Regions from separate parts of the Streptomyces sp. NPDC050997 genome, predicted to be linked through region 3. Evidence: riboswitches for the same ligand, from Rfam matches in the RefSeq annotation. Region 3 holds a riboswitch; each other region holds the start of a gene.
The links. Region 3 has a riboswitch for S-adenosylmethionine ahead of thrC (threonine synthase). Riboswitches for the same ligand answer to the same signal wherever they lie in the genome.

Region 1 (2,258 bases), on a different contig from region 3:
GCGGTGAGTGCCAGGGGGCGTCCGTCCAGCTCGAACTCGACCCGGCCCGGCGCGTCGTACACGTGCTCAAGGCCCTCGACCGCCGCACCCACGGTCGTCGGTCGCGGTTCGTCGAAGGCCGTGTAGCGGCCGGTCACCGCCCAGCGGGGGTGTGGCGGGTAGGCGGGCGTGCCGGTGAAGGCGGTGCGCAGTGGGGTGTCCGGGTGCCGGGGACGGACGATGTCGTGTCCGCCGCGCTTGGCCACCTCGATCACGGCGTCGCCCCAGACCGCGTTGACTCCACCGCGCTCCGGGAACACCCCGAAGCGGTGCTCGCCGTGGACGGGGGCGCCGTCGACGACCAGTTCCTCGCCGTCGTCGAGGACCACGACGACCCCGTCGGCGCCGGTCGACCAGGCGCCCGGAGCGTCCGGGAAGCGCTGCGGCTCGTCGCCGAGCCAGTGCAGGCCGGTGATGGCGAGGAACCCGTGGGGGTCGGCGAGTCGTGCCTCCTGAGCGGTGTGCCACTCCTGCCAGTCGCGGGTGAACGCGTGCAGGTCTGCGGTGGTGTCCTGGACGGTCATGCGTGCTCCTTCGCTTCCAACGGCTCGGATGCGGCCGTGGCGTAACGGCCGCCGGGGATCGTCGCGAGCATCTCGCGGGTGTACGCGTGGCGGGGTCGGGAGAAGAGCTTCTCGGCGGTCCGCACAATCAACTGCTGTGTCTGGTCGACCAGTTGCTTGCGCTTGGTTGCGTCGGTGGTCGCCGCCTGCTGGGCCAGCGGCGAGTCCAGCGGGCCGGCCGGCAGACGGTAGAAGTTGGCCGGCTTCGTGGAGAACGAGCTGCGCAGGATGTCCGGGTCGGCGCGGGTCACGTTGCCCCACGCGGCATCGACGTGCGTGTCGGCGCGCACGGGTGCGTGCGGACAATGGAGACGCGTGGATGGTGTTGCTCCCGAGGAAGAGCGACACGGTTCACGAGGGGGAGACGTGAAAAGAAAGAATTCTGCCGCGGACGTCAAAACCGGCGGTGAACGTCCTCAGACAGCCGACGGGACGCAGTCAGCCATGACACAGGCAGCTGCTGGTGCGCCGCAGGTCGATGTGGCGTCGGCGGGAGAATCGGGAGAGAGCCGCCGCGATGGAGGGAGTCGAGACGCTGCTGTGCCGCACGCTCATTCCTCCGTGTCCCAGGCCCCTGCCACGGGGCCACGCGCTTGCCAGGTCGGCGACCCGGCCGGGCTTTCACCTGGAGCACCCCACCGCGTCGGAGGGTTGCCGGTCAGCGAGCCAGGGCTTGACGCTGACACTCAATGCCATTTGAAACTTTAGCTATCGCCGCCGTAATCCGTCAACGGTGGGAGGTGAGAGGTGAGTCGGACAATACGCGGCGGCGAATCGCAGGTGCCGGACGATGCCGCGGATTTCCCGGTGCCACGCCGATTGAGGCGGCAGGGGACTGTCAGTGGCCGGTGGCAGGATCACCGGCATGGTCTTTTTACGTACGACTCCGCCGCGGCCTGTAGATGTGACCGCGGTCGTTCCTGAGCTGGCTTCGTTGGCGCGTCCTGCGATTCGGCTGCATCCCCGCCCGGGGTCGCCTTCGGTCAGGGAGAGCTCGGTCGGGGGGCCGTTGCTGTGGCCGGCCGAGGAGCCGTGGCCGCACTGTGAAAGCTCGCACCGGCACTTTGACAGTTGGTTCCGCCAGTCGCCGGCCATAGTGCGCCTTGAGAGACGCATGCGGGCCCGGTGGCACCCTGATTCCGGTGCTTTCGAGCCAACGCCCGAGGAGGAGGCTCTCAAGGAACGGAGCGCCGCGAGACTCGCGGAGCGACTCGCTGTCAGCCCTCCGCCCGCGGAGTGCCCCGTCCCCATGTTGCCCGTGGCCCAGCTGTATCTGCGCGACATATCCCTGTTGCGGCCGCCCGGCCAGGCCGATCTGCTCCAGATTCTCTGGTGCCCCTACGACCACCATCCGGACAACAAGCCGTCGACCGCGCTGTTCTGGCGGTCCGCCGCCGCGGTCGTCGACATCCTCGCCACACCGCCGGAACCGTACGAGGCGAACTATCCGGGCTATGTGCCCGAGCCGTGCGTGCTGGCACCAGAAGCGATCACCGAGTACCCCGACAGCCTCGATCTGAGCCCGGAGATGCGCCTGATGGTGGAGGACCGGAGCAGATGGCAGGCAGCCGGCGTGGGCGTGGACAGCGCCTACGCGGACCATCCGCGGGACTTCTATGACTGTGAGCTGGCTGACGCCCCCGGCTGGAAGGTCGG
Region 2 (2,258 bases), on a different contig from region 3:
TCAACGACTTCTCGCCGGGCGCGGCCTCGGGGGCGCCGCACTCGCCCTGGGTCTGGGGGTCGCTGCCGAGCAGGGTGCGGACCAGCGGGTGGGCGCAGAAGAGGCCGTCGCGGACGCCGATGCCGTACTCGGCGGAGAGCGCGGCGGCGAAGTGGGAGCTGTTCCAGCCGTCGACGACGAAGGAGATCACGCCGACCCGGGGGGCGTCGTCCCCGAACAGGGACAGGACCCGGACCTCGGGCACCTCGGCGAGGCCGGTGCGGACCTTCTCGATCAGGTGCCGCTCACGCGCGACCAGGGTGTCGAAGCCGGCCTCCGTCAGCGCCTTGCAGGCGGCGGCGATGGAGTAGGCGCCGATGACGTTGGGCGAACCGGCCTCGTGCCGGGCGGCGCTCTTGTGCCACTCCACGTCCACTCCCCCGTCCTCGCGTCGCGTGACCTTGCGGCTGGCGCCGCCGCCCGCGAGGTAGGGGTCGGCCGCGATCAGCCAGTCGGCCCGTCCGGCCAGGACACCCGAGCCGAAGGGGGCGTACAGCTTGTGCCCGGAGAAGGCGATCCAGTCGACGTCGAGATCCCGCACCGAGACCGGGTGGTGCGGGGCCAGCTGGGCGGCGTCCAGGACGATCCGGGCGCCGTGGGCGTGGGCGGCGGCCGCCAGCTCCCGTACCGGCCACAGCTCTCCGGTGACGTTCGAGGCGCCTGTCACGCACACCAGGGCCGGGCCGTGCGGGTCTCGCTCGGCGAGGGCCCGCTCCAGGGTGGCCACCGCCTGCTCGGGGGTGCGCGGGGCGTCGAGGTAGCTGACCCGGGCGTCCTGCCAGGGCAGCAGCGAGGCGTGGTGCTCGGTCTCGAAGACGAAGACCTGGCAGTCGGCCGGAAGCGCGGCGGCGAGGAGGTTGAGCGAGTCCGTGGTGGACCGGGTGAAGATCAGCTGGTCGTCGGCGCGGCAGTCCAGGAACTCGGCGACGGTCCGGCGGGCGTTCTCGAAGAGGTCCGTGGAGAGCTGGGACAGGTAGCCGGCGCCGCGGTGCACGCTGCCGTAGTAGGGCGCGTACGCCGCCACGTCGTCCCAGACGCGCTGCAGGGCGGGCGCGCTGGCCGCGTAGTCGAGTGCCGCGTAGGTGACCTCGCCACCGGTGACGAGCGGGACGGTGACATCCTGCCCCAGAACGGGCAGCGGGGAACAAACGGACTGGGCGGCGACAGCGGTGGGGACAGACATGGCGAACTCCCGTGAGACGCAGCTGAGATCACCACGCGAGCGGGTACGGCTCAAGCGTGGGTGAAGGTGAGAAAAGGGGGTGCGGAGGCGGGGCTCTGCGGCCCTATCGCATTCGCCGGCTCACGGAAGTCTCCTCGACGACCAGGACCCCTGGTGCTCACTCAGAAGAGTGCGAGGGTCCGCGCTTGCCGCAGACCTCGCTGCCTACGGCCTGGTCTTCACCCGGGGCACCCCGCCACGGACGGAGGGTTGCCGGACAGTCGGCCGGGGCCTCATGACTGTCACTCATGACCTGGTCAAAAACGTACGTGACGTGATCGTGGTCCCGCAACCCGTGTCCGGATCGCGGGATGTCGCCACGTCGTCGTCACGCGTTGCTGGCCGCCGCCCAGCGCTCCAGCGTCCGCTTGGCCGCGCCGGAGTCGATGGAGTGCGCCGCCTTTTCCATCCCGGCCCGGATCTGCTCCGTCAGCGGCGCCCCGGTCGGCTCCAGCGCCACCAGCGCCGCCGCCGAGTTCAGCACGACCGCGTCCCGTACGGGCCCGTGCTCACCGTCCAGGAGGCGGCGGGCGACCTCGGCGTTGTAGGAGGGGTCGGCGCCTCTCAGCGCTTGCACCGGCACCAGTTCGAGGCCGACGTGCCGCGGGTCGAAGGACTCCTCGGTGACCTTGCCGTCGCGCACGATCCACACCCGGGAGGTGGCCGTGGTGGTCAGCTCGTCGAGACCGTCGTCGCCGCGGAACACCAGCGCGGACGAGCCGCGCTCGGCCAGCACGCCGGCGATGAGCCCCGCCATCCGGGTGTCGAAGCAGCCGATCGCCGAGGCGGTGACCCGGGCGGGGTTGGTCAGCGGACCGAGCAGGTTGAACGACGTCGGAATCCCCAGATCCCGCCGGACCCCGCCGACGAACCGCATCGAGGGGTGGAACCTGGCCGCGAAGCAGAAGGTGATCCCGGCCTCCTCCACCACCCGAGCCACGCCCTCGGGCGACAGGTCCAGGTTGATGCCGAGCTTCTCCAGCACGTCGGAGGACCC
Region 3 (2,258 bases):
TCCTGCCCGGCCTTGTAGGCGACGGACACCGGCGAGCAGCCCTCGGCCTGCGCACCGAAGATCTTGTACGGCTTGTCCTCGACGAGCCCGAGCTTGATCAGCTCCTGCAGACCCTTGTCGATCTTCGTGAGCTGCGAGCCGGAGGCGATCGGTACGACCAGCTGGTCCGGGAGCTGCCAGCCGAGCTGCTCGCAGATCTCGTACGCCAGCGTCTTGGAGCCCTCGGCGTAGTACGGCCGCAGGTTGACGTTGACGAAGCCCCAGCCCTCGCCGGCAGGGTCGCCGATCAGCTCGGAGCAGAAACGATTCACGTCGTCGTAGTTGCCCTCGATGCCGACGAGCTCACCGCCGTAGACCGCGGCCATGACGACCTTGCCCTGCTCCAGGTCGTGCGGGATGAACACGCAGGAACGGAAGCCGGCCCGGGCCGCGGCGGCGCCCACCGCACCGGCGAGGTTGCCGGTGGAGGAGCAGGAGAGGGTGGTGAAGCCGAAGACGCGGGCGGCCTCGATGGCCTGGGCGACGACCCGGTCCTTGAAGGAGTGTGTCGGGTTGCCGGAGTCGTCCTTGACGAAGAGCTTGCCGGCGTCGACGCCCAGCTCACGGGCCAGATTGTCGGCCTTGACGAGCTTGGTCCAGCCGGGGTTGATGTTGGGCTTGTCCGCCACGTCCGCCGGGACGGGCAGCAGCGGGGCGTAACGCCAGATGTTCGCGGGTCCCGCCTCGATCTGCTTGCGGAGCTCCTCGGCGTCGTAGGCGGAGAAGTCGTAAGCGATCTCGAGCGGGCCGAAACACTCCTCGCACGCGAAGACCGGGCCGAGGGGCACGCGGTGACCGCATTCGCGGCAGCTCAGCGCGGCGGCGGGGCCGAGGTCTACGGTGTTCGTGGTGCTTGCAGCAGTCTGCACAGCCATGGAGGCGAGGCCCTTTCTCCTCATCTTCCCCACGACGCACTTCGCCGTGAGACGGATTTGGCACCTTCCCTAGTCGGGAGCCTCGCTGGTGACGAGAACCGACTGGAGGGTTGCCGGGGCTTCAACGGGCCGTATCCCTCTGCCCCTCTGGATGAGCGGTATGAAGTTGTTGATCGGTGAAACGAGTCGACGACCCGCGACATGCGATGGTCATCAGCCTTGTCCAAGACTGTAACCGAAGGCCAGGACAGTTGAGACAGCCGTCCGAACCGCGAGACGGATCCCTTGTCCCGTACGGGATTATGGATCGCAGCTCGCCGAGAGAACGCAGAGGAGCCGCGCACTGTGCTGAACGAAGTCGAGCGCTGGCTGAGCACCCGCTCCTGGTCGAAGACCGATCGCCCGCTCCACAAGATCATGGCAGCGAAACGCGCCACGGGCCAGTCGGTGAGCGTGGTGCTGCCGGCACTGAACGAGGAGGAGACGGTCGGTGACATCGTCGCCGTGATCCGTCATGACCTCATGCGGCAGGTCCCGCTCGTCGACGAGATCGTCGTCGTGGACTCGGGATCGACCGACCGCACGTCCGAGGTGGCCGCCGCGGCCGGGGCGAGGGTCGTCCACCGCGACGACATACTGCCCCGCGTCCCGACCGTCCCCGGCAAGGGCGAGGTGCTGTGGCGCTCGCTCCTGGTCACCGGCGGCGACATCGTGTGCTTCATCGACGCGGACCTGAAGGAGTTCTCCTCCGACTTCGTCTCCGGGATCGTGGGCCCGCTGCTCACCGACCCCGGGGTCGACCTGGTCAAGGGCATGTACGACCGTCCGCTGGGCGGCGCGGCCGGCCAGGGTGGCCGGGTCACCGAACTGATGGCCCGCCCGCTGCTGAACATGCACTGGCCGCAGCTGGCCGGATTCGTACAGCCGCTGGGCGGCGAGTACGCGGCCCGGCGCTCCCTCCTCGAACAGCTGCCGTTCCCCGTCGGGTACGGCGTCGAGCTGGGGATGCTGGTCGACGCCCTGCACCTGGTGGGCCTCGACGCCCTCGCCCAGGTCGACGTCGGCGTGCGCCTGCACCGTCACCAGGACGGACAGGCGCTGGGCCGGATGTCCGCCGCGATCTACCGCACGGCCCAGCTCCGGCTGGCCCGCGGCCACCTCATCCGGCCCGCCCTCACCCAGTTCGAACGGAGCGGGAACGGCTTCGAGCCACGCACCTACTCGGTGGACACGGAGGAGCGTCCGCCGATGGCGGAGATCGCGGAGTACGCGGCACGGAAGGTCGCCTGATGCGGGTGTACGCCGGTGTATGTCGTGTGACGCGGGTCCGTGGCGAACGTCATC

Region 1: another riboswitch for S-adenosylmethionine. It lies ahead of AB0H86_RS08985 (putative leader peptide); the one in region 3 lies ahead of thrC (threonine synthase).
Region 2: another riboswitch for S-adenosylmethionine. It lies ahead of AB0H86_RS24075 (aminotransferase class V-fold PLP-dependent enzyme); the one in region 3 lies ahead of thrC (threonine synthase).

The regions. Positions count from the first base shown of each region.
Region 1 covers NZ_JBFAGK010000003.1:511,282-513,539, reverse strand. The annotation lists gene AB0H86_RS08995 (DUF1684 domain-containing protein) at 1-563, opposite strand, end outside; gene AB0H86_RS08990 (hypothetical protein) at 560-892, opposite strand; gene AB0H86_RS08985 (putative leader peptide) at 1,041-1,157, opposite strand; SAM riboswitch class IV at 1,187-1,296, opposite strand; gene AB0H86_RS08980 (hypothetical protein) at 1,468-2,258, shown strand, end outside.
Region 2 covers NZ_JBFAGK010000010.1:270,103-272,360, forward strand. The annotation lists gene AB0H86_RS24075 (aminotransferase class V-fold PLP-dependent enzyme) at 1-1,222, opposite strand, end outside; SAM riboswitch class IV at 1,399-1,515, opposite strand; gene trpD (anthranilate phosphoribosyltransferase) at 1,590-2,258, opposite strand, start outside.
Region 3 covers NZ_JBFAGK010000020.1:143,996-146,253, reverse strand. The annotation lists gene thrC (threonine synthase) at 1-914, opposite strand, end outside; SAM riboswitch class I at 932-1,072, opposite strand; gene AB0H86_RS34545 (glucosyl-3-phosphoglycerate synthase) at 1,260-2,204, shown strand.